DNA from 3 places in the Actinoplanes sp. 13 genome. Region 2 is predicted to be linked to each of the others. Evidence: riboswitches for the same ligand, from Rfam matches in the RefSeq annotation. Region 2 holds a riboswitch; each other region holds the start of a gene.
The links. Region 2 has a riboswitch for cyclic di-AMP ahead of AC0NH5_RS23625 (coiled-coil domain-containing protein). Riboswitches for the same ligand answer to the same signal wherever they lie in the genome.
Positions count from the first base shown of each region.

Region 1: another riboswitch for cyclic di-AMP. It lies ahead of AC0NH5_RS19355 (C40 family peptidase); the one in region 2 lies ahead of AC0NH5_RS23625 (coiled-coil domain-containing protein).
Region 3: another riboswitch for cyclic di-AMP. It lies ahead of AC0NH5_RS40135 (C40 family peptidase); the one in region 2 lies ahead of AC0NH5_RS23625 (coiled-coil domain-containing protein).

Region 1 is NZ_JBVYOQ010000008.1:246,621-256,704, reverse strand. It holds gene mraZ (division/cell wall cluster transcriptional repressor MraZ) at 12-443, opposite strand; gene AC0NH5_RS19355 (C40 family peptidase) at 1,068-1,883, opposite strand; cyclic di-AMP (ydaO/yuaA leader) riboswitch at 1,890-2,062, opposite strand; gene AC0NH5_RS19350 (MurT ligase domain-containing protein) at 2,458-3,678, shown strand; gene AC0NH5_RS19345 (type 1 glutamine amidotransferase) at 3,668-4,381, shown strand; gene AC0NH5_RS19340 (TVP38/TMEM64 family protein) at 4,430-5,218, shown strand; gene AC0NH5_RS19335 (nucleotidyltransferase domain-containing protein) at 5,562-6,320, opposite strand; gene leuS (leucine--tRNA ligase) at 6,368-9,163, opposite strand; gene AC0NH5_RS19325 (AAA family ATPase) at 9,472-10,084, shown strand, end outside.
Region 2 is NZ_JBVYOQ010000012.1:153,672-163,755, reverse strand. It holds gene AC0NH5_RS23630 (coiled-coil domain-containing protein) at 1-1,002, opposite strand, end outside; cyclic di-AMP (ydaO/yuaA leader) riboswitch at 1,001-1,138, opposite strand; cyclic di-AMP (ydaO/yuaA leader) riboswitch at 1,345-1,478, shown strand; gene AC0NH5_RS23625 (coiled-coil domain-containing protein) at 1,485-2,531, shown strand; gene AC0NH5_RS23620 (glycoside hydrolase family 65 protein) at 2,593-4,956, opposite strand; gene AC0NH5_RS23615 (beta-phosphoglucomutase family hydrolase) at 4,990-5,730, opposite strand; gene AC0NH5_RS23610 (ATP-binding protein) at 5,825-6,220, opposite strand; gene AC0NH5_RS23605 (ABC transporter ATP-binding protein) at 6,386-7,690, opposite strand; gene AC0NH5_RS23600 (DUF5941 domain-containing protein) at 8,019-9,881, opposite strand; gene AC0NH5_RS23595 (PspC domain-containing protein) at 10,066-10,084, shown strand, end outside.
Region 3 is NZ_JBVYOQ010000041.1:39,455-49,538, reverse strand. It holds gene AC0NH5_RS40140 (sensor domain-containing phosphodiesterase) at 1-995, opposite strand, end outside; cyclic di-AMP (ydaO/yuaA leader) riboswitch at 1,367-1,491, shown strand; gene AC0NH5_RS40135 (C40 family peptidase) at 1,498-2,061, shown strand; gene AC0NH5_RS40130 (L,D-transpeptidase family protein) at 2,129-2,956, opposite strand; gene AC0NH5_RS40125 (DUF2269 domain-containing protein) at 3,067-3,585, opposite strand; gene AC0NH5_RS40120 (hypothetical protein) at 3,582-3,746, opposite strand; gene AC0NH5_RS40115 (TetR/AcrR family transcriptional regulator) at 3,849-4,451, shown strand; gene AC0NH5_RS40110 (substrate-binding domain-containing protein) at 4,470-4,778, opposite strand; gene AC0NH5_RS40105 (hypothetical protein) at 4,901-5,026, shown strand; gene AC0NH5_RS40100 (heavy metal translocating P-type ATPase) at 5,086-7,185, opposite strand; gene AC0NH5_RS40095 (sensor histidine kinase) at 7,269-9,770, opposite strand; gene AC0NH5_RS40090 (MmpS family transport accessory protein) at 9,936-10,084, shown strand, end outside.

The DNA.
Region 1 (10,084 bases), on a different contig from region 2:
GGTGCCACGCCTTACAGTCCGCCGGGCAGCACCCCCTCCTCGATGTCGGCGAACTCTTCCTCGCTCGCCGAGAGGTAGTCGTCCCAGGACTGCTTGTCCCAGATCTCGACCCTGGTGCTGGCCCCGATCACCACGAGGTCCCTGCCGAGGCTCGCGTAGTCCCGCAGATGCGCGGGGATGGTGACCCGGCCCTGCTTGTCGGGGACCTCGTCGTGCGCGCTGGCGAAGAACACCCGGCTGTAGGCCCGGGCGGCCTTGTTCGTCACCGGCGCCTCCCGCAGCTGACCGGCGAGCCGCTGGAACTCCGGCATCGGGAACACGTAGAGACAGCGCTCCTGTCCTTTGGTGATCACGACACCTCCCGCCAGCTCGTCACGGAATTTCGCCGGAAGGATCAGCCGGCCCTTCTCGTCCAGGCGCGGGGTGTGCGTGCCGAGGAACATCGGCCCAACCCCCCTTGCCGTGGCGCCCGCTCCTTCGCGGTGGAGTCGGTCCGCCTCTCAACTCGGGCCGGCAGGCTTCGGTGTTATTCCTCGGTCCTGCCACTGCGCCCCACTCTACTCCACTTCCCTCCACCTGCAACCCGAAAGCGAGCTCTCACGAACCGTATTCGCGGACGAAACCCCAGTTCACAGGCGGTGGGGCGAAGTGGAGCGGCAGAGCATGATCCACGAGGTCTGGTTTCCGACATCGGGCTCAGCAGGTTCGAAAAGTCCCCGTTTCAGGGCCCTCCGACGGCCATTTCGACCGTCCGGGGAGGAAAGTGGGGGCGGCCGGGGAGGAATGTGGAGCGCCCCGGGGAGCAAATTGGAGCGGGCTCGCGACAAAAGTGACCCCGGCCGGCTCTCGGTGCGGCCCGGATCTCTCCCCACAGCTCCGGGAAGCCGGCGGAACAACCATGGCAGCCGGCCGTCAACGGAAACGCCTGTGGGGTGTGACCCGAACCGGGCCACACCCCACAGGCGTGTCTGTTCCTTACTTGTCGCGGCGCTGCGGTCCCGCGCGGTGCCACCACACCGCCGCGGGAGGCAAGGATCGCACCTTACTTACTGCGCCGCTGTGCCACGTCAGGCGACGAGACGCCGCACGACGTAGTTCTTGCTCCACATCTTGTGCTTCCCGACCCGGGCGCCACTGTGCGGCGAGTCGTAGATGTACCCGTTCCCGGCGTAGATCCCGGCGTGATAGCCGTACGACCCGTTCCGGAACACGATCAGGTCACCGATCCGCTTGTTGCTCTTGGCGACCGCCTTGCCGTACTTCTGCTGCGAGTTCGCCTTGTGCGGCAGCGACTTGCCCGCCGCCTTCTTGTAGACGTACTTCGTGTAACCCGAGCAGTCGAACCGGCTCGGGCCGGACGCGCCGTACAGGTACAGAGCGCCCTTGTGCCTCTTCGCCTCCGCCAGGATCTTCGCGCCGCTGGCCTTCACGGTGATCTTGACCTTGGTCGTGGTCACCTGCTTGAAGCCGGACCCGGTGAAGACGGTACGGGTCCACGCCGTGTTCTTCGGCTTGGCGGCGAGCGTGACCGTCCCGTTCTGGTTCCGGACGGCCTCGGTGTCCCAGGTCCGCCATGCTCCGTTGCTGTAACCCTGGAGCCGGACGGTGCCCTTGGCGATCTTGCCGGTCCGCGGGTCGATGACCTTGGCGGTGACCTTGAGAGTGGAGCCCCACTTGACGCTCCGGGTGCTGGCCTTCGCGGACAGCTTGGGCGTCACCGTCGCCGCGGCCGCCGAGACGGCGGTGACCGGGGTGACACCGGCAGCGGAGGCGGCCGAAGTGGTCACCAGCTGTCCGGCGCAGAGGCAGAGGCCCAGGGAGAGTGCGACAGTGCCGGTGCCGGCCGACAGGCGGCGGCCCCGGCGCGAACTGTGTTCGCCCACGGTAGAGAGTTCCCTCCGGCACGCCTGCGAGGTTAGCTGTCGGGTTCGGGCGGGAAGGTTGCCCGGCCGCCGAGGCGGCTTCACCCCAAGGTCACCCCCTGGTGCGTCACGTGGAGCCGTGACGCGGGACGGACCGCTGTTGGGTCCCCCGTCCCTGCCCCCGAATGCCTTCATGTGTCTTCGGTACCGGGTGGTCGCGCCGTCCAGCTCGGGGCAGGGCTCGGCGTGAACCGAACCGGCGCGACCGGCGAGCGGTTGCTGCCGGCCCAACCTTGCTACCTGAACCGCGCCATGATCGTCACCGTGTGCATCCTCACGCTCGGTAATTGGCCACACTGCCCCTGTCCAGTTTGTTGCCACCGCGTGACAAATGCCGTTACCTCCTGGAGCTGACCGAATACGCGCCGTCTAAGGTTACGGGTGAAACAGAACACATAAAACGTCGCGGGAGAACCGGGAGCGTGACCAGCCCACCCGGACCGGCGAAAACGTCCGTGGAACGATGATCTTGACCGTCTGGCAACGTGGCGTGACTTTTGCTTCCGGTACCCTCGCTGGCGTGACGGACGGGAAGATGCCTCTCATCGCCAAGGTCGCGACCTCCGTGTCGAAGACCGCTGCGGCGCTCTCCAGGGCCGCGGGCCGCGGCGACGGCTCGGTGATCGGCGGCTGGATCGGCCTGAAGATCGATCCCGACCTGCTCAAGCACCTCGCCTCCGGCCGGGCCGTGGCGCTCGTCTCCGGCACCAACGGCAAGACCACCACGACCCGGTTCGCCGCGGCGGCAGTCGGCTATCTGGGCCGGGTCGCCACCAACTCCTTCGGCGCGAACATGCCCACCGGCCACACCTCGGCACTGGCGAAAGAGGGGCACACCCCGTTCGCCGTGCTGGAGGTGGACGAGCACTATCTCGCCCAGGTGATCGACGCCACCGATCCGCGGGTGGTGGCGCTGCTCAACCTCTCCCGGGACCAGCTCGACCGGGCCAAGGAGGTGGCGATGATGGCGCAGATGTGGCGGGTGGCGCTGGCGAACCACCCCGACATCCGGGTGGTGGCCAACGCCGACGACCCGATGGTCGTCTGGGCCGCGAGCAGCAGCCCGCAGGTCACCTGGTTCAGCGCCGGCCAGCGCTGGCTGGACGACTCGTTCGTCTGCCCGGAGAGCGGCCACCCGATCGAACGGGCAAACGGCGACTGGTGGTGCACCGGCTGCCCGCTGCGCCGCCCCCGGCCGCACTGGACGGTCGAGGACGAAGGCGTGATCGACCCGCGCGGCGACTGGCATCTGGTCAAGCTCCAGCTCCCCGGCAAGGTCAACATCGGGAACGCGGCCACCGCGCTCGCCGTCGCCGCCGAGTTCGGGGTTCGCCCGATCGAGGCCCTTCCCCGCCTCTCCCAGGTGACGTCGATCGCGGGTCGCTACGCGCAGGTGGACCGGGACGGCCGCAACATCCGGCTGCTGCTGGCGAAGAACCCGGCCAGCTGGCTGGAGGCCTTCGACATGGCCGATCACGCCCCCACGCTGCTGTCCATCAACGCCCGCGACCCCGACGGCCTGGACACCTCGTGGCTGTGGGACGTCGACTTCTCCCCGCTGCGCACCCGCCCGGTGCTGATCACCGGCGACCGTGCGTACGACCTGGCCGTCCGGCTCCAGGTGAACCAGGTGCCGTTCCGGCACGTACTCAGTTTCGACGAGGCGTTGCGCGCGGTACCGCCCGGCCGCCTCGAAGTGATCGCCAACTACACGGCGTTCCAGGACATCCGAGCGGAGTTGGACCGTGTCAACTGAGGCCCTTCGGATCGTGTGGATCTACCCCGATCTGCTTTCCACCTACGGCGACCGGGGCAACCTGCTGATCCTGGCGCACCGGGCGGCCGCCCGCGGCGTCCCGGTCGAGACCTACGAGGTCCGCTCCGACCAGCCGATGCCGTCCACCGCCGACATCTATCTGATCGGCGGCGGCGAGGACGGCCCGCAGGCGCTCGCCGCGCAGCGGCTGATCACCGACGGCGGTCTGCACCGGGCGGTCAACCAGGGCGCCGCCGTCCTGGCGATCTGCGCCGGTTACCAACTCTTCGGTCACTCGTTCTTCGCCAAGGGAGCGAAAGTCGCCGGGCTGGGTCTGCTGGACATCTCCTCGGACCGGGGCGAGACCCGGGCCGTCGGGGAGCTGCGCGGCGACATCGACCCCCGGCTCGGTCTGCCGCCGCTCACCGGTTTCGAGAACCACGGCGGGCGCACCCATCTCGGCCAGCACGCGATGCCGCTGGCCAAGGTCACCGCGGGCATCGGCAACGACGGCCAGACCGAGGGCGCGTGGTACGGCAAGATCCTCGGCACCTATTCGCACGGCCCGGCGCTCGCCCGCAACCCAGCGATAGCCGATCTGCTACTGCGATGGTCCACCGGCGCGGATAGGCTTGCGCCCCTGGACGACACCTGGCCGGACCGGCTGAGGGGCGAACGACTCGCCGCGGCGAGCCCGGTGTGACCCGCACGACCTGACCTGAACCGACGACAGTTGGGGCGGTAAGCCTGCATGACCGACATCCTGATCGCCCCGCGGGGCGCAACCTCCTCCGCGGACCCTCAGGCCGTTACGCAGACCGCACCTCAGGCCACTGCACCTCACGCCACCCCGGTCACCTGGAAGCGGCGCCTCGCCCGCTTCGGCGCGCTCGGCGTCGTGGTGGGCCTGCTCGCGGCCGCCGCCGCCATGCTCCCCCTGCGTGAGATCGGCGCCGGTGTCGACAACCTCGGCCCCGGCGCCCCCGCCGCCGTCGCGATCGTCGGCGGCCTGCTCCTGTCGGTCCTGGTCCCCCGCACCGCGATCACCCTGCTCTGCGGCCTGCTCCTGGGCGCCGCCACCGGCGCGCTCGCCGCCCTGGCAGCCGCCATCATCGCCGCGACCGCCACCTATTACGCCGGTCGCTGGGCCGGCCGCGGCGCCCTCAACGCCCGGGCCGGCAGCCGCCTCGACCGCCTCGACGGCTGGCTGAACCGTCGCGGCCTCTCCGCCGTGCTGCTGGTCCGCTTCCTGCCGCTGGCCCCGTTCGGCCTGGTCGGCTACGCCTACGGCACCACCAGCGTCTGCCGCAAGCGCTACCTGCTGGGCACCACGATCGCCGCCATCCCGTCCACGGTCACCTACGCCGTGATCGGCGCGGCGGTCGCCGCCCCCGGCGAGATGAGCCCGGCCACGCTCGCCCCGGCCGCCATCGGCTTCGCCCTCTCCACCGCGATCGTCCTCCGCTGGCGCTACACCTCCCGCCGCGACGCCGCCACCGCCGCGGCCCCCACCGCCACGCCGGCCACCGCCACCGCCTGACCGCCCCACGGGCCACCGCCACCGCCCACAGCTCCGGGAGCCGGCCGTCTGCCCCCGGGCCGGTCACTGAGGCGCGCCCTGCAGTGGGGCGCCGGGAGCCGGCTGGTGAGGCAGTGGAGGGGTGAGCGTGAGGACCCGCTTCAGCCCGGCGGACGCGCTGCGGCCGCGAGGGTGCAGCTGGCGGACGCGCTGCGGCCGCGAGGGTGCAGCTGGTCGCGTTGATGCCACGGGCAGCCCCGCTTGCGTTTGGGTGCCCCGGTTACGCGTACGACAAAGGTCGAAAAAGCAGCGCCGAACGGCTCGGACCGGTCGGCAGAGTTCGGCGTCGGGTGGCCTGGATCGGTCAGCGGAGCAGTTCGGCGTCGGGTGGGCCGTTCGGGTCCAGGGCGTAGTCGAGGTAGGCGAGCAGGTCGGCGCGGCGCCGGAACGGGTTGCGGTATCGGGCTGGGCCGCCGCAGCGCAACCGCAACGCCTCGGCGATGATCCGCTCCCAGCCGGGATAGCTGCGCAGCGCGTAGTGACCGCTTTCGGTCTTGGAGGTCACGCGCTCGGTGACCAGGGTGTGCCGCAGGCGGGACACGCCGAGCACGCCCCAGGAGACCGCCCACGAGGAGAGGCCGGCCGGGCTGTGGCGCATCCGGGCCGCCCACGGGCGCCAGTAGGACTCGAGGTTGACGCGGGTGCTGTCGGCCAGCGCGGGCCAGTCGGTGAAGATCTCCGGGCGTTCCGGGCCGCGCACGGCGACGCCGCTCTGGGCGAGGACGTGCCAGGTGACCAGGTTGCGCTCGAAGCGGGAGGACGGCTCGATCCGGTTCTCGTGCACGGCCGGGCCGGGCGGCACGGTGCCGGGGTCGGCGAGCAGGTCGGCCCAGGTGACGTAGAGGCCGTCGAAGTACGGCCGGCGGGGCATGCCGCTGTGGATCTCCAGGACAGTGCGGGGGTCCGCGGGCTCCTCGGTGACCACGACGAAGTCGATGTCGCTGACGCCCGGCCGGTAGTCGCCGAGCGCGACCGATCCTTGCAGGTAGAGGCCCTCGACCAGGCCGGGCGCGAGGATGTCGGCGCGGACCAGGAACTCGGTGGCGGTCAGCTCGTAGGACACGGCCCGTCACGTTTCCACATGACGGGCCGTGTGTCTCGTCCGCAAGGTCAGACGACGACGCTCACCAGGCGGCCGCGGACCACGATGACCTTCTTCGGCTCGCGGCCCGCCAGCACCTCGGCGACCTCGGCCAGCGCCGCCGCGCGGACGTCGGCCTCGGCGGTGTCCGGGGCCACCTCGATCCGGCCGCGGACCTTGCCGTTGATCTGCACCGGGTAGGTGATCGAGTCGGCGACCAGCTGGGCCGGGTCGGCGACCGGGAAGTCGGCGTACGCCAGCGTCCCGGAGTGACCCAGCTTGCCCCACAGTTCCTCGGCCAGGTGCGGCGCGAACGGCGACAGCATCAGCACCAGCGGTTCGACCGCCTCGCGGGACACCGCCGGCAGCGGGGTCAGCGTGTTGGTCAGCTCGATCAGCTTGGCGATCGCGGTGTTGAACCGCAGCTCGTCCATGTCCTCACGGACCCCGGCGATGATCCGGTGCAGGGTCTTGCGGGTCTTCGGGTCCAGCGGCTCGTCGGTGACCCGGACCGCGCCGGTCTCCTCGTCCACCACCAGGCGCCAGGCGCGCTGCAGGAACCGCTGCGAGCCGACGACCGCGCGGGTCTCCCAGGGCCGGGAGACGTCCAGCGGGCCCATCGCCATCTCGTACACCCGGAACGTGTCGGCGCCGTACTGCTCGCACATCTCGTCGGGGGTGACGACGTTCTTCAGCGACTTGCCCATCTTGCCGTACTCCCGGGTGACCGCGGCGTCGCCGTGGAAGTACTTGCCGTCGCGCTCGACGACCTCTTCGGCGGGCACGATCACCCCACGGGCGTCCCGGAACGCGTACGCCTGGATGTAGCCCTGGTTGAACAGCTTGCGGAACGGCTCGAAGGACGAGACGTGGCCCAGGTCGAACAGCACCTTGTGCCAGAACCGCGCGTACAGCAGGTGCAGCACCGCGTGCTCGACACCGCCGACGTACAGGTCGACGCCGCCGCTGTCGCCGTCGCGCCGCGGGCCCATCCAGTAGGCCTCGTTCGCGGGGTCGACCAGCACCTTGGAGTTGTGCGGGTCCAGGTAGCGCAGTTCGTACCAGCAGGAGCCGGCCCACTGCGGCATGGTGTTGGTCTCGCGGGTGTACGTCTTCAGCCCGTCGCCCAGGTCCAGCTCGACCTGCACCCAGTCCTTCTTGCGGGACAGCGGGGTCTCCGGCTCGGTGTCCGCGTCGTCCGGGTCGAACGTGCGCGGCGAGAAGTCGTCCACGTCGGGCAGCTCGACCGGCAGCATCGACTCGGGCAGCGCGATCGGCAGGCCGGTCTCGTCGTAGACGATCGGGAACGGCTCGCCCCAGTAGCGCTGCCGGCTGAACAGCCAGTCCCGCAGCCGGTACGTGGTGGCGCCGGAGCCCTTGCCGTGCTCCTCCAGCCAGGCGATCATCGCGGCCTTGGCCTCGGCGACGCCCTTGCCGTCCAGCCAGTCGCTGTTGATCGCCGGGCCCTCGCCGGTGTACGCGCCCTCGAAGCCCTCCGGCGCCTCGACGGTCCGGATGATCGGCAGGTCGAAGACCTCGGCGAACTCCCAGTCACGCACGTCCTGGCCGGGCACCGCCATGATCGCGCCGGTGCCGTACCCGGCCAGCACGTAGTCGGCGATGAAGACCGGGACACGCGCGCCGTTGACCGGGTTCTCCGCGTACGCCCCGGTGAAGACGCCGGTCTTCACCTTGCCGTCGGCGGTCCGCTCCTCGTCGGTCTTGGCCGCCGCGGCCGCGCGGTACGCGGCCACCGCCTCGGCCGGGCTCGCCGCGCCACCGGTCCAGGCGTCCTTCGTGCCGTCCGGCCAGGCGGCCGGCATGATCCGCTCGACCAGGTCGTGCTCCGGGGCCAGCACCATGTAGGTGGCGCCGAACAGGGTGTCCGGGCGGGTGGTGAAGACGCGGATGTGCTCGCCGTCGCCGACCGGGAAGTCGACGTGCGCGCCCCGGGACCGGCCGATCCAGTTGCGCTGCATCAGCTTGACCGGCTCCGGCCACTCCAGCGAGTCCAGGTCGTCGACCAGGCGGTCGCCGTACGCGGTGATCCGCATCATCCACTGCTTCAGGCTGCGCTGGAAGACCGGGAAGTTGCCGCGCTCGCTGCGCCCGTCCGGGGTGACCTCCTCGTTGGCCAGCACGGTGCCCAGGCCGGGGCACCAGTTGACCGGGGCCTCGCTCATGTAGGCCAGGCGGTGGTCGTCGACCACCTTGCGGCGCTCGACCGGGGACATGTCCGCCCACTCCGGGCGGGTCTTCAGCTTCTCGATCAGCTCGCTGATCGGCCTGGCCCTGCCCTGCTCCGGGTCGAACCACGAGTTGAAGACCTGCAGGAAGATCCACTGGGTCCAGCGGTAGTACTCCGGGTCGGTGGTGGAGAACGAGCGGCGCTCGTCGTACGCCAGGCCCAGCCGCTTCAGCTGCTGCCGGTACCGCTCCACGTTCGCCGCGGTGGTCACCGCCGGATGGGTGCCGGTCTGCACCGCGTACTGCTCGGCGGGCAGGCCGAACGCGTCGAAGCCCATCGGGTGCAGCACGTTGAAGCCGGCCATCCGCTGATAGCGGGTGTAGCAGTCGGTGCCGATGTAGCCCAGCGGGTGCCCGACGTGCAGGCCGGCGCCGGACGGGTACGGGAACATGTCCTGCACGTGCAGCTTGGGGGCCCCGGCCCGGGGGTGTGCGGGATCAGCCAGCTCGCCGACCGGGTTCGGCGCGTGGAAGGTCCCGTTCTCGGTCCAGTACGCCTGCCAGCGCAGCTCGATCTCGCCGGCCATGGATGCGGTGTAACGGAACGGCGGGGTCTCGGTCTCGCTCATCTTCACCATCTCGTCGTTTTTCGATCGCGTCAGGACACAAAAAAGCCCCTCACGCAGGAGGGGTAGCCGTGCCTGGTCCGTCGGGACGGATCAGCACGGCCGGCTAAGGAGCAGAACGAACCGAGCCATGCCAGGCATGATACCCGCCGGCCGTCACCGACTGCGACCGGTATACCCCGTGTGGGCGGGCATCTCCGTCGATCAGGTCGTTCGGCGAAGGTTGCGAACGGGGCTAACCTGTGAGGACGGGCAACGAGCGCCGGAGGCCCACGGCCGCTGGGCGCCCACACCCTTTGACACTTTTTTGGAGGAGGCCCGTGACAACGCCGACCTGGGGCGAGCCGGCAGGCCCGCTGACGAGTGCCGAGTTCGGCGCCGCGACGCACGCCATCATGGCCAACATCGAGCAGGTCATCGAGGGCAAGAGCGCGACGGTCCGGCTCGCGGTCGCGGTCCTGCTGGCCGAGGGGCACCTGCTCATCGAGGACGTGCCGGGCGTCGGCAAGACGAAACTGGCCAAGGCGCTGGCCCGCTCGATCGACTGCTCGGTCCGCCGTATCCAGTTCACCCCCGACCTGCTGCCCAGCGATGTGACCGGGGTCAGCGTCTACAACCAGGAGACGCGCGACTTCGAGTTCAAGCCGGGCGCGGTCTTCGCCAACCTGGTGGTGGGTGACGAGATCAACCGGGCCTCGCCGAAGACGCAGTCCGCCCTCCTGGAGTGCATGGAGGAGCGGCAGGTCACCGTCGACGGCACGACGTACGAGCTGCAGGCGCCGTTCATGGTGGTCGCGACGCAGAACCCGATCGAGATGGAAGGCACCTACCCGCTGCCGGAGGCGCAGCGGGACCGGTTCACCGCCCGGATCGCGATGGGTTATCCGGACCCGCGGGCCGAGCTGGCCATGCTGAGCGGGCACGGCGACCACG
Region 2 (10,084 bases):
GTTCGTATGGTCGCTGGACGGGTCGCCGCCCGCCCCGCTGTACGACTTCCACCGGTCGCTGCTGGCCAGCCAGATCCGGCGGTACCAGATGACGTAGAGCACGTTCAGCTCGTCGGCGTTGGCGATGAAGTAGTCCGCCAGGTTGTCGCCGTAGGTCTTGCTGGAACCCGTGGCGTCGCCGCCGAAGCCGTTCTTGTCGGCGGCGAAGTCGCAGGCCCGGCCCTTCGGATGCTCACCGCTGTTCTGCTCGCGCCAGCAGGCCACGAACCGCGTGAAGCCGGCCGCCTTCGCCTGCTTCATCGCGTGCAGCGTCGCCGGGGTGAGACAGCCGCCGCTGGTCGGGTCGTTCTCGGAGCAGCCACCGCCGGTCGGTCCCGGCTCGGCCTTGGCACTGCCTCCGCCGCCGGAGGACGGCGCATCACCGGCGTCCTGACCCTGGTTCGCCTTCGCCAGCGCGGTCTCCGCCTGGGTCTTCTTGTTGGCCATCACGGTGACCTGCTTCTGCTGGTCACGAATGGCCGTGTCGATGGCGATCTTGGCGCGCTGCCGGTCGGTGAGAGTTTTCTTGAGATCGGCGATCGCGGCGTTCTGCTGCGCCGCGATCACGCCCAGGGCCTCGGCGCGGTCCAGGAAGGTCTCGCTCGAAGCGGCGGTGACCAGGGCGGACATCGGGCCGATCCGGCCCGTCGTGTACGCCTGCTGCGCGATCTCGTCGAGCGCCTGCTGCTGCGGCCCGATCGCCGCCTCCAGGCGCTTGAGCTCCGCGGAGAGCTTGGTCTGCTGCTCCTTGGACTTCTTCAACTTGTTCTTGGCATCCACGAAGCCACGGGTGGCGTCCTCGAGTTGGGTGATCAGCGACTTCGAGCCGCCCTCGCCGTCGTCGCCGTTGTCACCGGGGGCCGCGGACGCCGGCGTCGCCACGATGACCAGCCCGCACACGGCGACGAGCAGCGCCATTACCGCCGCCAATCGTCGCCGCGCAGTGTGTTCCTGCACAGACATTTCCTTCCGTCGGCCGCCGGCCGGGTTAGCTGACGGGTTCGGGACGAAGGAAATCCCTACCGCAAACTGCGGATTCACCCCGGAGGAAATATGGTTCCCCGGCTCGCCGCAACGGGCGATTAGGCGGCGGTCCCCGGGTGGGAACCGGTCCGACCATACCCACTTCATCGACAGATCGACAGTTCTCGTACTCGCTGCGATTGCGCGGACACACCACGTGACACCATTACGGAATGTCGTTAGGCGGTAACACTTTTCGCAGCTCAGTGGGTCCTGATGCGCGGCGATATCTCAGGTAAACTCCTCTCGGTCCTGCCAGGACGGCACCGCCCCCGAGTTGCCGGCAGGCCGCCGCCCAATCGCCGTGAAAGGTGAGCCGGGGAACCAGGTCACTGGGGTGAATCCGCAGTTTGCGGTAGGGATTGCTTCCGTCCCGAACCCGTCAGCTAACTCGGTCGGCGGTGACACGGAAGGAACTGTTGATGACCGCAAGTCCCCGCCGGTGGCTGATACTCGCCCTGGCGCCGCTCGTGTCTGCCGTGTTCCTCGTGGCCCCGGTCACGTTGCTCACCGGCACCACGGCTTCCGCGGCACCGGGAAGTAACTCGCCCAACGCCGACGAGGAGGGCAGTGCTGACCTGTCGGCCGTGATGGAGGCGACCAACCGGCGCTACGTCGCCGCGAAGGGCGCCGTCGCCGCGTCCCGCAAGAACCAGAAGAAGCTGGCCGCCGACATCAAAGCAGCCGAGGGCCGGCGTGACGTCCTGATTCCCGAGGTCAACTCGATCGCCCGGCAGCAATACCAGACCGGCAATCTGAGTGCCATGGGCTTCCTGCTCAACGCCAGCTCGTCGAACGACTTCATGAGCAAGGCGATCTCCCTGGAGGAGATCAACAAGCTGCATGACGAGAAGCTGCACGAGCTGAACACGGCGATCGCCGAGATCAGCGAGAACAAGGCCAGGCTGGACGCCGAGCTCAAGAACGAGCAGCAGCAGCTGACCGTGCTGCAGAAGCAGAAGGACGCCGCCGAGAACCAGCTCGACCTGGTGGGTGGTGGCACCGGCATCAACCGGTCCGTCACGAACGGCCTGGTCGACGCCAAGTCGGCCATCGCGGCGCCGGCACCGCGCAACGGCAGCGGAGGCTTCTCGGGTGAGGGTTGCACCGAGAAGGACCCGACCACCGGCGGTTGCGTGACCAAGCGCACCCTGCACATGTACAAGGAGACCCGCAAGGCGGGCTTCAAACGCTTCGTCGGCTGCCACCGCACCGGCGGCCCGTTCGAGCATCCCAAGGGCCGCGCCTGTGACTGGTCGCTGCAGAAGAGCGGATTCTCGTCGGCACACAACAACGACATGCTGCGGTACGGCAACGACCTGACCGCGTTCCTGGTGCGTAACGCCGACCGTCTCGGCATCTACTACGTCATCTGGTACAAGCAGATCTGGTTCCCGGCCACCGGCGAGTGGCGGTCGTACTCCGGTCCCAGCGACCACACGGACCACGTGCACGTGTCGATGCTGTAAAGAACGCCGAAAAAGCCCCCGCCCGGTTCGGGCGGGGGCTTTTTTGCTGGTCGGTGCAGGCTCAGTGCACCGCGCGGCGCACCGGGGCCCGGCCGTGCGGCTGGGCCGGCGCGGGACCGACCGGGTGCCCCGGCGGGATCGCCATGGTCACCGGCCGCACCTGGGTCACCTCGATCTCCTTGCCGTGGTGCAGCAGGGTCAGCCGGGCCGAGCCGCCGCCGTTGCGCAACGAGTACGTCACCTCGTCGGCGGTCACGCTCACCCGCAGCCGCAGCCCGCGCCAGAGCAGCGAGAACTCCAGGGCGTTGATCCGGCTGGGCAGTCGCGGCGCGAAGCTCAGCTGACCGTTGAAGTCCCGCATCCCGCCCAGACCCGCGACGAGCGCGATCCAGGAGCCGGCCAGCGAGGCCACGTGCACACCGTCCCGCGCGTTGCGGTGCAGGTCGTGCAGGTCCATCAGGGCGGCCTCGCCGAGATAGTCGTGGGCCAGCTCCAGATGACCGGTCTCGGCCGCGAGCACGGCCTGGATGCAGGCCGACAGCGACGAGTCCCGCACGGTCCGCGCGTCGTAGTACGCGAAGTTGCGGACCTTCTCCTCCGCGGTGAACGCGTCACCCCGGATGTACATCGCCATCACCAGGTCGGCCTGCTTGATCACCTGCTTGCGGTACAGGTCGAAGTACGGGAAGTTCAGCAGCAGGGGGTAGCCCTCCGGCGGAGTGTTCTCGAAGTCCCACTCCTGCAGCCGGGTGAAGCCCTCGCACTGCTGGTGCACCCCGAGCTCCTTGTCGTACGGGATGTGCACGGCCGCCGCCGCGTCCCGCCACGACGCCGTCTCCTCGTCGTCCACGCCGAACTGCCGGGCCAGGTCCGGATGCCGCTTGCAGGCCTCGACCGCGGTCATCAGGTTCTGTTGCGCCATCAGGTTGGTGTAGATGTTGTCGTTGACCACAGCCGTGTACTCGTCCGGCCCGGTCACGCCGTCGATGTGGAAACGGCCGTGCCGGTCGTGGTGACCCAGCGAGCGCCACAGCCGCGCCGTCTCGACCAGGAGCTCCAGGCCGACCTCACGCTCGAAGTCGTAGTCCCCGGTGGCCTGCACGTACCGGCGGACCGCGTCGGCGATGTCGGCGCCGATGTGGAAGCCGGCCGTGCCCGCCGGCCAGTAGCCGGAGCACTCCTGCCCGCGGATGGTCCGCCACGGGAACGCGGCGCCCTGCAGGCCGAGCGTCTGCGCCCGCTCCCGGGCCAGGTCCAGCGTCGAGTGCCGCCAGCGCAGCACGTCGGCCGCCGCGGAGGGCTGGGTGTACGTCAGAGCGGGCAGCACGAACGTCTCGGCGTCCCAGAAGGTGTGCCCGTCGTACCCCGGCCCGGTGAGGCCCTTGGAGCCGATCGGGCGCTTTTCCGCACGGGCGCCGGACTGCAGCGTGTGGAAGAGCCCGAAGCGGACCGCCTGCTGCACCTCCGGGTCGCCGTCGACCCGGACGTCGGAGTGGTCCCAGAACGCGTCCAGGTATTCCTGCTGCTGCTGGACCAGCCCGTCCCAGCCGTCCAGGCGGGCGCTGGCCAGTGCCGCGCCGACCTGGTCACGCAGGCCCGGCAGCGAGCGCATGCTGGACCAGCCGTACGCCGCCAGCTTGACGACCCGCAGCTTCTGACCCGGCTCCAGCCGGCAGGCCACCGTGGTCCGCAGCCAGTCCGGGTGCCCCTCGGTGGTGATGGCGTGCCGCCCCGGCGTCTCCACCAGGTGCTCCATGGCCGCGGCCATCCGCAGGTCGCTGGCCTTGGTGCGGTGGATCAGGATGCCGCCGGTCGGCTGCTCCATCATCTCCTCGGCCTGCAGCGGCCGGTCCAGCACCGCGGCCACCCGCGGGTCCTTGCTCATCGGCGGGAGCTGCTCGTTCGCCACCAGCTCCGACTGCAGGATCAGCCGGGCCGGGCCGGCCAGCGGCTCGACCTCGTAGAGGAAGGCGACCACCGCGCGCTGGGTGAACGAGACGAGCCGCACGGTACGCACGCGCACACCCTGGCCCGACGGGGACACCCACTCGACGACCCGCTCCAGCGTGCCGGCCCGCAGGTCGAGGCAGCGCTCGTGGGACCGGAGCTCGCCGTAGCGCACATCGAACGGCTCGTCGTCGACGAGCAGCCGCATCAGCTTGGCATTGGTCACGTTGACCATCGTCTGGCCGGACTCGGGGAAGCCGTACCCGGCCTCCGCGTGCGGCAGCGGCCGCAGCTCGTAGAACGAGTTCAGGTAGCTGCCGGGGAGGCCGTGCGGCTCGCCCTCGTCCAGATTTCCGCGTATCCCGATATGGCCGTTCGAGAGAGCGAACACCGATTCGGACTGGGCCAGCAGGTCCAGGTCGAGCCGGGTCTCCCGGATGTGCCATGGGTCGACGGGGTAGGCCCGTTCACGGATCACGGTCGTGCCTCTCGTTACGAATAAGAGGAGGTCTCACTGAGTGAGGAGTTCGGACAGGTCGGTCACCACCACGTCGGCGCCGTTGGCACGGAGCGCCTCCGCCTGGCCGACCCGGTCCACCCCGATCACGATGCCGAACGCACCCGCCCGTCCGGCGGCCACACCGGCCAGGGCGTCCTCGTACACGGCACAGTTCTCCGGGGCGAGATCGAGCAGCTTAGCCCCATAGAGGAAGGTGTCGGGAGCGGGCTTGCCGGGAAGACCGAGCTCTCGCGCGACCACGCCGTCCACACGGGCCTCCAGCAGGTCCGCGATGCCCGCGGCCTCCAGAACGTCCTTGCAGTTGGCGCTCGCCGAGACGACGACCCGGCGCAGGCCGGCGGCCTTGGCGGCCTTCAGGTACTCCACCGATCCGGGGTAGACCTGGACGGCGCCCTCCTGGATCTTCTGCAGCACGAGCACGTTCTTGCGGTTGCCCACGCCGTTGACGGTCTCCTGGTCAGGACCGTCGTCGGGTTCCCCCTCGGGCAGGGTGATGCCACGGGAGGCCAGGAAGGTGCGGACGCCGTCGGCCCGCTGCCGCCCGTCCACATACTGGTGGTAGTCGAAGCCGGAGTCGAAGGGGACGAACGGTTGTCCGGTGCGTTCGGCCCACGTCTGCAGGAACGAGTCGAACGTCTGTTTCCACGCGGCATTGTGCACCAGCGCGGTCTGCGTGAGCACACCGTCAAGATCGAAGAGGCAAGCGGTCACCTGGGAAGGAAGTCCGAGCACGCGCCCAATGTAGCCGGAGGGGAAGCGCGACGAGACCGGAAGGGCGGCTTCACATTTCCTCGATCGTTCACAGCTCGTTCAAGCTGCTGTTTCTTCAGGAATCCGGCACCGCATCCACCGCCATACGCAATCCGATCGAGGTACCGATCGGGCCCGTTGCGGTGGTCACCTCGTCGCACAACTGGTGCGCCAGCCACAATCCGCGGCCGCCGACCTCGAACGCCTCGGGCGCCTGAAGATCGTTCAGATAGCCCCCGGGGATGCCCGGACCGGAATCGGTCACCACACACCACACCGAGCCGCCCTCGACGCGCAGCACCAGCCGGCCGTTCCCACCGGCGTGCAGCACCACGTTGGTGATGACCTCGTTCACGGCCAGCAGATAACCGTGCCGGCGGTCCGGGCCGAGCCCCAGCGGGCCGAGGTGAGCCGAGACCTCATGCCGCAGGGTGGTGATGTCGTCGTGCCCGAACGAGCGGTCCAGCACCACCCGATCGCCCCGTGGAGGCGCACCGTCGCCTCTCGGCTCCGTTCCGGGAGCCGAGCGAACGCTCTGACCGATCCTGTCCTCCACCGTCGTGCAGCCTACGCGCTGTGGCCGACCAGTGGCGGGAGGCATCGGTGTTCCGCCCCGGAAGTGGCGCGCGTCCCGGGCTCACCGCCAGCCGACATCGATCCGGTCACCCCGCTCGTCGAAGAAGTGCACCGCTTCCATCCGCACCGAGATGGCCAGCGGATGACCGGGAGAAACCTGGGGGTACGGGGCCAGCCGCACCGCCAGCTCGGCCGGCTTGCGTGAGTGGCGGCCGGGGTCGTTCAGCACGCTGCCCCGATCACGGCTGGGTGGCAGCCTCGGCGTGTCGAGCACCGAGGATGGTCGGGTCAGCCGCTGGAGCGCGCCGCCGAGCCGCTTCAGCGCCCCCTCGGCCGGCATGTGGTCCTGCACCGGACCGCTCATCTCGTCCACCACGATCGCGGTGGCGCCGATGTCGAGGTATGCCAGGGACTCGTGCCCGTGGTGCTCGAGATAGCGGATGCGGCCCTGGAAGATGTGCCCCGGCGTCTGCGGGGTCACCGGCGTGAGCGCCTCGGCCCGGATGCCGACCACGATCCGGTCACCGTGGTACCGGGCGACCGCCCGCGCCCGCGGGTCGTTCCACGGCATGTAGAGCGTCTGCTCGCCGAAGTTGAGCGCGATGTACTGATCCAGGTGCACATAGACCGAGGCCTCGAGCAGGTTCATCTTCGGCGAGCCGAGGAAGGCCGCGACATAGAGCGTGGCCGGCCGCCGGTAGACGTCGGTCGGCGTGCCCACGTCCTGCAGCACGCCCTTGCGCATGATCGCGACCCGGTCCGCCATGGTCAGCGCCTCGGCCTGGTCGTGCGTCACGTACATCGTGGTGACGCCCAGCTCGCGGGTCATGCTGGTGATCTCGGCACGGAGCTCGGCGCGCAGGCCGCTGTCCAGGTTGGAGAGCGGCTCGTCCATCAGGAAGATGCCGGGGCGGCGGACGATGGCGCGGCCCATCGCGACACGCTGCCGCTGCCCGCCGGAGAGCTGACTGGGACGGCGGCCGAGCACCTCACCGATGCCGAGCGCACCGGCCACGGCGCCGACCCGGTCCTGGCGGGGCGTCGGCTCGACACCGGAGAGCTTCAGCGGGAATCCGATGTTCTCCGCGACGGTCATGTGCGGATAGAGCGCAAAGTCCTGAAAAACCATCGCGATGCTGCGGTCGCGTGGGGGCAGTTCCAGAACCGGCTCACCGTTCAGCAGGATCTCGCCCTCGCTGGGGTCCTCGAGACCGGCGATCATCCGGAGCACGGTCGACTTACCGCAGCCAGAGGGCCCCAGCAGGACCATGAACTCGCCGTCCCGCACATCCATGCTGAGGTTGTCGACGGCATATGTGCCGTCCGGCCAAATCTTGGTGACGTCTTTGAGTGCGACGGTGGACACCGCCAACCTCCCCGCTCTGCCGCGATCCCGAGGCCCACGACGGTCGGCGATCGGGCACTAACTCTGCGAGTGCCTTCGATGCTTTGCCATCGGACGAAAGTGCCATTCGCACATAGTGATCAATCGATTACGGAGATCTGAACATTAGGAGATCAACTGTGCACGTGCACAGCACCAAGAGACATGACGGACATGCCTGTCCCTTCGCCATCTGCAGCCCAATCCAGATGTGTGGTGATTTAGGGGTGCGCTCCGCGCCCCAAATCACCGCGCGAGCTCCGTGGGGACTTGAGGTTCGCTCCGCGCCCTGAATCACCACGCACGCGGATCAGGAGCGGCTGGCGCGCCAGTCCTGAACAGCGACCAGCGTGAAGGCTCCGCCGACCAGAGCGGCGAGCACGGCCGCCCCCGCCGTGCCATATCCGAGCAGGGCCACCGCCACCAGCAGCAGGACCCGCCCGTCCCAACCCAGCAGCGCGCCGCCCGCGCCGGTCGCCGGCGCACCCTTCTCCATCCGCGCGGTCAGGTCGTAATGCCGCAGCGCGAGCATGAACAGCAGCAGGAAAACCACCGCCGGCGGCACCGAGCCGTAAAGCCCGACCGCGACCACCATCAGATATTCCGCGGCCCGCAACGCAGCCGGCACCAGCCAGTCCAGCGCCCCACCGTGCCGGCTCCGCGCCGGAAACCCGCAGACGAGCACCGGAACCACGACCAGCGCGAGCAACCACGACCGGCCCGACGGCTCGCCGGCCACCAGCACACCGACGGTGACCAGCGAATACACCACGAACAGCGCGGCGAACGGCAGCGGACGGCCGACGCCGGCCCGGCTCAGCACAGCGCGCACCAGCGGGCCGTCGTCGCGATGCCGCATCGTGTCGACCGTGTGCAGCACGCCGACCCGCATGGAAAGCGCCCGCAACGAGCGGAGCGCCAGCGTGTACGCCGCGGCGAACAACCCGAACCCGACCACCGCGGCCAGCGCGACCCGCCCGTTGGTGAACGCGGCCAGCACCGCCATCAGCGCCCAGCGCTCACCGATCGGAAAGACCACGATCCGTTTGAGCCAATAGATCAGCGAACCCCGCTGACTCTGCGCCTTCACCGACGCCGCCGACAGCCGTGCCCCGACACCCGAGGCGGCCGGCGCGACCGGGCGGGCAGCGGCCTCGTCGTGAAGCGCGCCGTACCAGGTGTCGGTCATGTGCCGGGCGGTCTGCAGGACGATCGCGGTGATCGCCAGCGGCCACGCATAGGGCAGTCCGATCCGCTCCGCACCGGCCGCCAGACCGGCGTAGACCGCGTACTCCTTGGCCCGGTCGGCCATCGTGTCCAACCAGCCGCCGAACGCGCCGAACTGCCTCGTGTACCGCGCCAGTTGCCCGTCCACGCAGTCGAGCACGAAACCCAGATAGAGCAGGACGCCGCCCGCGATCATCGCGGGCCGGGACGCCTGCCAGAAGGCGAGCGCCGCGCCGACCGCGAACAGCACCGACAGCGCGGTCACCCCGGTCGGTGTCAGCCGGAGCCGGGCAGCCGCCTTGGTGACCAGCGGCGACCAGGTGCTCACGGCGTACGTCGTGAAGAAGTCGTCCTGCTCCTTGACGGCGAGCCGCAGGCGCGCCGCGTCCTCGTCCACCGCGGCGACCGCGTCCCGCGCCGCGACCAGCTCAGCCTCGGTGCTCACCTGTTCCGCGTGCAGCAACCTGGTGCGCGTGGCGATCGGCACCAGCCCCGCCTCGAGCAGCGCGGGCAGCAGGTCGGGCCGGTCGGCCACCTTCTCCAGCACCGGCAGATCGGCCGGGGCCAGGCACATCGCGCCGAGGAACCGCACCGTGCCGGCGCCCGCCTCGGCGGGAACCACCCGGCCGCGGTCCTCCCGGAGATCACCGGCCGGGTCAGGGGCGACCAGTACGGTGCTGCGCCCGGCCGGCTCGGTGGACAGGGTCCAGAGCAGGCTGCCGTGCGCCACCAGGTTGTCCGGGCAGATCAGCAGCGGCTCGCCGGCGTCCCGGGCCTGCCGGGCCAGCTCGCGCAGACGCGCCGCCGTGTCTTCCTGCCTGGCCGGACGGTCGATAACCGCGGCGCCGGCCGAACGGAGCGCCGAAGTCAGCTCCGCCGCGAGCCGATCGGCGTCAGCGGGTGTTATGGCGTCGCTGGTCCGGGCATAGAGGAGGGCAAGGGTCACCGTTCAACTCCTCGTGAGCGCCCGAAATCGGGTTCAGGTTAACAGCGGGAATCCATCGGGTACGGGTGACCCTTACGGGAGCTGGACCGCAGGTATCCACCTGGAGACCGAGGGACGCTCCCGTCCCGGTACCTACCGTCGAAGTGGACGTGGCAGAACGCCACGACCACTGCTGAAGGAGCGGATGATCGTGTCCTACAACC
Region 3 (10,084 bases), on a different contig from region 2:
ACCCGGCGGGCGCCCTCGCCGAGAGCGGCGAGCAGGCCCGGGAGACGATCGTCGAGCAGCGTCTGCGCCGACAGGTTGACCGCGAGATAGGCCTGCGCCGGCAGCTCCGGCAGGCGCCGCCAGGCCAGCTCGACGGCACGCAGCTCCAGGTCGGCGCCGAGACCCACCTCCCATGCCTCGGCGAACCACACGTCCGGCGGCCGGTGCGGCTCGGCGCTGAACCGGGCGAGGGCCTCCATCCCGGCGATCTGCTGCCGGTCCAGGTCGGCGATCGGCTGCAGCACGACCTGCATCGCCTCGGGGTCACGCATCGCCTGCTCGATCCGGGTTCGCGCGGTCTCGTACCGCTGGCGCCGCTCGGCATCGGCGACGTTCACCTTCGTCTCGGCCGTGACGTCGGCGGTGAAGCCGCGGTACGCCACCACCCGCCCACCGCTGTCGCGGACGGCTGTCACGGTGCTGCTCAGGTGTCGTACCGAACCGTCCTGATGTGTCGCCCGGGTGAGCCAATCCTGCCGGCCCGCGTCGTCGGCGCCGCGGACCTCGCCGGCCTCGTCGATCACCTCCAGCACGCCGCGCCCGAGGAACTCCCCGGCGGGACGGCCCAGCAGGACGTCCACACCGTCACTGGCGTAGGTCAGCCGCATGGCCGCGTCGGTCTGCCAGACCCACCCGTGCGCGGTGTCGACGGCATCCGCGAACGCTTCCGCGGCCGCACGGGCCCGCGCCGCGAGCAGACGCTGGAGCCGCACCAGCCGAACGGTGGCCATCGCCGCGAGCGGTAGCCAGGCCACACCGATCAGCCCCAGCCATTCGTCCGGCTCCGGCGGCCCGCCCTCGCGAATGCTGTCCCACCAGTCCCACACGTACGAGACCAGGGAGATCAGCATGCTGGTCGACAACACCGCCACCGCGAACGAGACCACCCGGCGGGCGTGCAGCATCAGCGCCGCGGTGTCCTTCCCCGCGCCGTCGGCCGGCGTGTTGAACCTCATACCGGCCTCATCGGCGACCGGCGGAGGCGGATGAGGACTCGGCGCACCGGGCACCTCGGGGCCCGCGCCTTTCGTATGTTCTGCTTCACAGCGAAATGTCACCGCACGTGGCCCCACCAATCCCGTGCGCAACTGAACTCTTCGCGACGCCCTTCCAAAACGGACACCACCCTCTTGTTCGGTTACGCTGAGTGAGGTCCGAGCGGGGGCGATCAAGCTCAGATGTTGGCTATCAAGGGTGTGCGGCGGGCACACGCTCACCGCTCGTGACGATCCGGACCACGCCGAGCCCTGCCCCGGTCCGACGACACGAACCTGCGCGATCACCATCAGGCAGACGGGGGCAGGGACGGGGGAACCATTTCCGGTCCTCGAACGGCAGGCCGCATGCTGGCGGCCGGCCGGAGGACCTCGGGGTGAAGCCGCTACCCGCGGCCGGGCAATCCTTCCCGCCCGAACCCGACAGCTAACCTCGCAGGCGTGCCGGAGGGATTCCTTCACCGTGCACGAAAGCAACTCGAGCCGGCGCCCGCGCAAGCTGAGCACCGGCGCCATCGCCCTGTCCGTCGGTCTCGGCCTGTTCGCCGGTGGACTGGGCGCCCCGCAAGCCTCGTCGGCAGCCGTGGCGATCGCCCCGGCCCGGGCACTGACGCAGACCACTGTCTCCGTCAACCGCCCGGTGGCAGCCAAGAAGGTCGCCGTGAAGGCGAAGGCGGCCGGCCAGCGCGTCATCGCCGAAGCCGCCAAGCACAAGGGCAAGCGGTACAAGTACGGCGCGTCGGGACCGAAGCGTTTCGACTGCTCCGGCTACACCATGTACGTCTACAAGAAGGCTGTGGGCAAGAAGCTGCCGCACAAGGCCAATCTGCAGCAGCGGTACGGCAAGGCCGTCAAGAAGTCCAAGGCGCGGGCCGGCGACCTGATCGTCATCCGTAGCGGCTCGCGCGGTACCCACGCGGGCATCTACGCCGGTGGCGGCAAGATGTGGTCGGCGCCGCGCACCGGCAAGACGGTGACCAAGCACAAGATCTGGAGCCGGAACTACGTCGTTCGGCGTCTGGCCTGATCGGCGGCGGGTACGGCCGGGCGGCATCTCACGCCCGGCCGTACCCGTTCTGCCACAAGGGCAGCGCTCAGGTGCCTGGCCGCCGGCCGAAGGTGCGCACCGTCGTGCCCAGGCTCAACAGGTCGTACATGGCGACGGCGTCGCGATGCAGCAGGTTCACGCAGCCGTGCGATCCGCGCCGGGCGTCGTGCAGATAGCTCGTCGTCTCATGGAAGCCGATCCCGCCGACGAACCGCTGCCAGTACGGCAGCCACACCGCGTACGGGTCGGACCACTCCCGCTTCGCCCGCTTGTTGATCCGGTAGGTGCCCGCCGGGGTGGCGTGCCCCCGGTAACCGGACCGGATGACGGTCGGCCCGGCCACCACGCTCGTGCCCCGCAGGACCCACACCGTCTGCAGGGTCAGGTCGACACAGGCGGTGACCTCCCCCGCCGGACGGCATCGGCGCCGTCGATCCGGCGTGGAGCTCGCGGTGATCCGGCGGGCCACGTCGGCGGTCGTCGCGTCGGCCTGCCCGCCGGCCGGCCGGATCCCGAAGCGGCGCTGGAAGGCCCGGATCGCGGCGCAGTCCGCGGGCGACTGCCGGCCGTCGACGGTCACCGGCCCGTAGGCACCCAGGCTGCTGAGGTCTTCCTCGATGTCACGCTGCCACCGCCCGGTGGCGCACCCCGTGCTCGACGGCGCGGCGGCCGGCGCCTGCGTGCCCTCCGAAGACGGCTCCACCGGCGGGGCGGTGACGACCCTGATGAACGGCGTGCCCGTCATGGCGGGGGCCGCCGCGGCCGGAGCGGCCGTCGCTTCCACGCCGATCAGGTCGGCAGCGCCGGTGGCGGTCGCCAGGCCGACCACCGCCACGACGCTCGCCAGCAGTGCTACAGCGCCGGATACGGCCATCAACGACTCCCGCGGTCTCGAACACTGCCGACCTCCGTGGGATCGGCCGGCTCCGCCGGTGGTTGCGCTGATCACCGGGAGTAGTTCCGGTGCGAATGCCCGTCGAGCGATCAGCGCCCGCGCTGGGCCGACCCGGTGCGCGTCACCTGCCGGTACCCCCAGGGGGTTGTTCCGCGCGGCTTGTAGACCGAGAGCACAAGGGCGACCAGCAGCAACACGGCAGCCGCCGCGGCGTGCAGAGCCGGTGACAGCGACCGCGGCACCGCATCTTCTCCACCGGCCGCTCGCGACAGGTCGGCCAGCGCCGTCAGGGTGCCCAGGTAGAGCACCAGCACCCCGACGGCGAACACGTTGAGCAGCAGCTTGATCAGGACCCAGTAGTGGCGGGTCAGACCCCACGACGTCGCCAGCGACTGGATGACCCCGGTGACCAGGGCCGCGACACTGAACGGCAGCAGAACCGCCCGGGCCAGCGGCTCCATCACCAGATTGACGCCGCCGGTCACGGCAGGATCGGTGGCCGTCACCGCGACCACTGCCAGAGCGAGCGAGGCCACGATCGCGCCGAGCCAGCCGACCGACGCGGCGATGTGCGCGACCAACAGGGCCCGGCGCAGTGCGGGCCTCACCGTCGGGCGCCGTACGACCCGGCGGCGGAAGGTCCATGCCGCCCGGGACCGTGACCGGTCAGCAGGAGCACCACCACGGCAGCCACGATGAGCGCCGCCACGACGGCGGTGATCTTCACCCAGCGTGGCACGGCGGGCTCGTCCGATGGGTGCTGGCTCATGGTGTCCTCCACGGCGCTGACGGCATGCAGACGATTTTGCGATACAAAGTGTCTACGCACAAGACAATCCGACGTAGTAAGGGCCACGCGTATTGTCGACGGGTGCCGAAGTTGTGGAACGACACCGTCGAGGAGCACCGGCGCACCGTGCACGCGGCCATCCTGGACACCACGGCCGCGCTGGTGTCCGAGCGCGGCATGGCCGCGGTCACGATGTCGGAGATCGCGCAGCGCACCGGCATCGGCCGGGCCACGCTGTACAAGTACTTCAAGGACGTCCAGGCGATCATGGTCGCCTGGCACGAACGCCAGGTCGGCGAGCACCTGCGGCAGCTCGGCGCCACGGTCGCCGGATGCACCGACGCCGGGGAGCGGCTGCACTCGGTCCTGACCGTCTACGCCGAGCTGTCCGGCACCGGTCGTGACCATGCCGCGCACGGTGCGGTGCCGCTGCACCGCGCGCCCCACATGCTTGCGGCACAACGCCAGGTGCACGGGTTGGTCACCGAGGTGATCGAGGCCGCCGCGGCGGCCGGGCTGGTACGGACCGACGTACCCGCCGCCGAATTGGCCACGTACTGCCTGCACGCGCTGACCGCGGCGGCCGCGTTCCCGTCACCCTCGGCCCGTGATCGGCTGGTGGCGGTCACGATCGCCGGGCTGCGGCCCTCGCCCGGCCGGGGGGAACCCATCGCTGTCGGCTGACCGGGGGCGGGGCTCCGGTCAGCGGGTGCTGTCGCGGGCCACCAGGTGGGCAGTCGGGGCCTGATAGACAGCGGGGGCGGCGCCGGCCATCGCGTCGAGCAGGGCCCGGGCCGCCAGCTCACCGATGCGGCCGACGTCGTGGCTCATCGCGGACAGCGGCGGCACGAACTTCAGGCCGCGCGCGGTGGCCTCGGCCTCGATGCCCTCGCGGCGCAGCTGGGTGTGCACGAACGACATCGGGCCGCTGATGTGCACGATCACCTGGTGTCCGCGCTCGGCCAGGAACCGGATCACCTCCCGGGCGAAGCCGGCGTCGTCGGTCCCCACCGTCGGCAGGCCGGACGCCGGAGCCCGCCTCGCGCAGCGTGGTCCACGCCGGCGGCGCCTGCCGGCCGAACTCGGCGACGAACCGCGGCAGCGTCTCCAGGTAACAGCGCGGTCGAGATGACGTGAAGCGACTGACCGCGTACGCCGCCAGGGTGCCGACCGCGACCGTGCCGGTCAGCGAGACCACCAGGATGATCGTGGTGTTGACGAAGTTGGCGAGGTTGAGCCAGTTCCGGGGCGGGTTCTGACCACCCGCTGTGTGAAGTTCGGGTGCGGTCCGCACCCGAACTTCACACACTGGTGGCCGCTAGTGGGCTGCCGGGGTCAGCTGGACGCGGCGAAGCAGTTGGGCGTTGGCCGCCACCACGATGGTGGAGGCGCTCATCAGCACCGCTCCGACCGCCGGGCTCAGCGTGACCCCGGCCCAGGCCAGCACCCCGGCGGCGAGCGGGATCGCGATCACGTTGTAGCCGGCTGCCCAGGCCAGGTTCTGAACCATCTTGCGGTAGGTGGCGCGCGACAACCGGATCACCCCGGTCACCGCGCGCGGGTCCGACGAGGCCAGGACGACGCCGGCCGACTCGATCGCGACGTCGGTGCCCGCGCCGATGGCCAGGCCGACGTCGGCGCGGGCCAGCGCCGGAGCGTCGTTGACGCCGTCGCCGACCATCGCCACCCGCAGTCCGCGAGCCTGCAGATCGGCGACCGCCCGGTCCTTGTCGGCGGGCAGCACCTCGGCGAACACCTCGTCCACGCCGGCGCGGAACCCGAGGTCGGCGGCGACCGCCTCGGCCACCGGCCGGGCATCCCCGGTGATCATCACAATCTTCGCGATGCCGGTACGGCGTAGCTGCTCGACCGCCTGCCGAGCCTCGGGCCGCACCTCATCCTCCAGCGCGAAACCACCCAGCACCCGCGCCGCGCCACCGGTGTCGAGGCGCAGCAGGTGCAGGACGGCCGCACCGCGCCGCGACCACTGCTGCGCCTGCTCCTCGAGTTCCGCCGGGACCTCGGCGCCGAGCTCGCGGAGCAGCGCCGGGCCACCGACGGCGTACGTGACGTCGTCGACGACCGCCTGCACGCCGCGGCCGGTCAGCGACCGGAACCGGGTGGCCTCCGCCGGCCGGCCGCGGTCACGGGCGGCCGCGGTCAGTGCCCGGGCCAGCGGGTGCTCGCTGTCGGCCTCCACCGCACCGGCGAGGCGCAGCACCTCGTCGCCGGTGAACCCGTCGGCAGCCGCGATTGCGGTGACGGTGTGCGCGCCCTTGGTCAGCGTGCCGGTCTTGTCGAACAGCACCGCGTCGACGGTGCGCATCCGCTCCAGCGCGAGCCGGTCCTTCACCAGGATCCCCGCCTTCGCCGACAGCGCCGTGGACAACGCGATCACCAACGGGATCGCCAGGCCCAGCGCGTGCGGGCAGGCGATCACCAGCACCGTCACCGTTCGGACGACCGCCTGGTCGGCGTCACCGAGCGCCCACCAGACGGCGAACGTCAGCACCGCCGCCGTGGCGGCGATATAGAAGAGCATCGCGGCGAACCGGTCGGCCAGCGCCTGGGCGCGGCCGCCGGCCGCCTGGGCCTGGGCGACCAGGCGGCCGATGCCGGCCAGCGCGGTGTCGTCGCCGATCGCGTCCACCCGCACCCGGATCGCGGAGTCGGTGGTCACCGTGCCGGCCACCACCCGGTCCCCCACCGCCCGGCCGACCGGCCGGGACTCACCGGTGATCATCGACTCGTCGAGCTCGGCCGTGCCGTCGACGATCCGCCCGTCCGCCGGCACCCGCGCTCCGGACCGCACCAACACGGTGTCGCCGACCGCCAGGTCCGCCACCGGCACCCGCTCGATCTGCCCGCCCGTGGTGAGCCGCTCGGCGTCGTCGGGCAGCAGGGCCGCCAGCGCCGCCAGGGCGCCCTGTGCCTGGCCGATCGCCTTCATCTCCTGCCAGTGACCCAGCAGCATGATGGTCACCAGCGCCGCCAGCTCCCACCAGAAGTCCAGGCCGAACCATCCGAGGCTGGTGGCCAGCGACGCCGCGTAGGCCACCGTGACCGCCATCGAGATCAGCAGCATCATCCCCGGCGCCCGGTCCCGGACCTCGCTGACCGCGCCCGCCAGGAACGGCCACCCGCCGTAGAGGAACACCGCGGTGCCCAGCACCGGGCCGACCAGGCTCATGCCGGGGAAGTCCAGGCGGTAGCCGAACCAGTCCATGACCATGTGGCTGGTCACCACGATCGGCACCGTCAGGGCCAGGCTCAGCCAGAACTTGCGGCGGAACACCTCCGGATCGTGGCCGGCGTGCTTGTCGTGCCCCTGATGCGCGCCCCCACTGTGCCCCGCCTGTCCCGCGTGCCCGGCGTGGTGCACGTCGGCATTGCTGCGCGTGTGTTCGTCGGTCTGCATATCGACCACCTCCACCACCAGCATATACCCCCCAGGGGTATCCGCCAATGATGGAGCGTGCCGGACACGGAGGCGGCACGGCGCTACAGAGGCGGTTCGGTGCGCATGGGCAGCCGCACACACGCAACGGTGCCGGAGGGATGGTTCGCGTCCAGCCGGATCGCCCCGCCGTGCAGCCCGACGATCGTGCGCGCCAGGCTGAGGCCGAGGCCGCTGCCGGTGGTGCCGTGGTGGCGGACGTTGGTGCCACGGAAGAACCGGTCGAAGACCCGGTCACGCTCCTCGGCCAGGGTGCCGATGCCGGTGTCGACGATGCGGAGCTCGGCCACGCCCTCGTCCGTCCCGAGGCTGATCCGCACCTGCCCGCCGACCTCGCTGTATCGGACGGCGTTGGACAACAGATCGTCGACCACCTGCCGCAGACGGCCCGGGTCACCCTCCAGCGTCAGCGACCCGGGGAGCTCGGCGCGCAGCAGGACGCCGGCGTCCGCGGCGGCCAGCCGGGCCGCGGCGACGGCGTCGGCGACGATCACCGCGAGATCGACCCGCTCGACCGTGAGGCCGAGATAGCCGGAGTCCAGGCCGGCCAGGTCGAGCAACGTGTCGACGATCTTCTGCAGCGCCGCGGTGTTGCGGGCGACCGAGCGCACCATCTGCCGGCGCTCGTCGTCCAGGGTTCCGGCGTCCTCCTCGATCATGGTGACGTTCGCGGTGATCGACGTGAGCGGTGTGCGCATCTCATGGCCGACCAGCGTGATGAAGTCGTCCTGAGCGCGGGAGAGCTGCCGGGTCAGCTGCTCGGCACGGCGCAGCGCGACGTACACGCCGATCTGCGCGGCGACCCCGTCCAGCAGCACGGTGAGCAGTTCCTCGTGTTGCTCCTGGAAGCCGGCATAACAGGTGAGCACGCCCAGCAGGGTTCCGCCGTCGCGCACCGGGACGGCCAGCACGGTGTGGATGCCGCGCCGCAGCCAGGCCCGCACCTTCGTCTGCTCGTAGGCGGTCGCGAGGTCGGGGCTGTCGGCGATGTCGGCCACCCACATCGGCCGGCCGGTCTGCCAGACCCGGCCGGAGACGCCGAGTCCGCGCCGTGGAGCCTGCCCGAAGAGGCCGTCCGGGTCGTGGCCGGAGGCGTCCCAGTACCCGGCCGACCGGAGTTGACCGGTCGCCTCGTCGATGAGATACAGCTCCGCACACGGCCAGCCGAGTGTGGTGGCGACGGCCTCCAGCACGGCGGGAACGGCGTCGGTCTCGGTCCGCGCCGTCTTCAAGGCCTCCTGCACGGCGGCGTGGCAGGCGCGGAACCGTTCGGCACGGCGCATCGCGGTCAGCTCGTGCGCCACGGCCACCGCGCCGAGCAGCCGGCCGTCACCGGCGATCATGGGCTGGGCGGTGGTGGCGAACGTGCGGACCGGCTCGCCGGGCGCCACGGTCAGCACGTCCACGCCGTCGACGCGCTCGCCGCGGAACGCGCGCATCAGCGGGGTCTGCTCCCACCGCATCGGCCGCAGACCGGCGTCGTGCAGGATGCCGTCCACCGACGCCGGACAGTCCGCCGGCAGCGGGTCGGTGGGCGAGAGTCCCTGCGTCTCGCGCAGCACCCGGTTCATCACGACGACACGGCCGGTGTCGTCGCAGGCGATGACACCCACCGACAGGCTGTCCAGCAGCGTGGTCAGGAAACTGCTGTGGCGTTCCGCCTGGTCCTCCGCGGCGGCCTGCCGCGACAGATCGGTGAGGAACACACACGCCAGGGCGCCGGCCGCGCCGCGCACCACCGACAGGGAGACACCGGCCGTCAGCCGGTGTCCGTCACGGCGCCGCACGCTGACCCGGCGCAGCACCGGCCGGTCCGGTACGGCGGTGAACAGCCGGTCGAGTGCCACACCGATCGGCTGCCCGTCATAACCGGGCAGCAGGCTCTCGTCGAGGTGCCGGCCACAGACCTCGGCGCGGGCGAACCCGAGCAGTTCCTCGGCGGCCCGGTTGAAACCGACGACCACCCCGTCCGGGCTCACCGCCAGGAACGCCTCCTGCACGCTGTCCAGCAGCGCCGCGCTGTCCAGCGTCGCGACCTGGACTGCCGCGTCCACGGGCGAGGGCGGGCGCAGCAGCTCGGCGATCTCCACCAGGGTCACCAGCTCGTCGTCGGTCCATTGCCGGGCCGCGGTGTCGAAGACGGTCATCGAGCCCAGCAGCTGGTCGGCCTCGTCGCGCACCGGCACGCCCATGAAGGCCCGGATGCCGTGGTCGGTCACCAGCAGATGCCCACGCAATCCGGCGGCGTCGTCGTGCAGCATGTCTCCGCACGACACCGGATGGTCCTGCGTCACGACGTAACCGCACACCATGTGACCCAGCGGAGCCCGCCCGGCGGAGGTCAGCGACGGTGGTATCCCGTACGCGCCGGCGAAGAACTCCTCGTCGCGGCCGACCAGGGTCACCGAGGCCATCGGTGTGTTCAGCAGCCGCGCGGCGAGCCGCGCGATGGCGTCCAGGGGGATCGGCTGGGCCGGGAGCGTACGGCGGGCGCGATGCACCGCCGCCAGTCGCGCGGCGTCACCCAGGATTGCCTCATCAAGCACCACCGCGATCAACTCAATCCGGCCGACAGTCGCAAAATTTCGTCGCGATTACCCTATTTATTTTGTTATAACCATGCATATAGGTCTGACTTCTCCGGCAGGTGCCATCCAAAAGCCGGACTTCGGACAGTGACGGCTCTGACGACTGGCCGTAACGTCGGCGGAGTGACCAGTTCCGATGGTGGCCGTTCCGCTGAGAACGACCCTCCGCGAGATACCGGGGACCCCGGTGCCGCCGGCCCACCGGCCGGCGACGACCCGGTGCGCCTGGCCCCGCCCGCGGACCCCTGGCTGACCGAGGCGCCCACCACGTC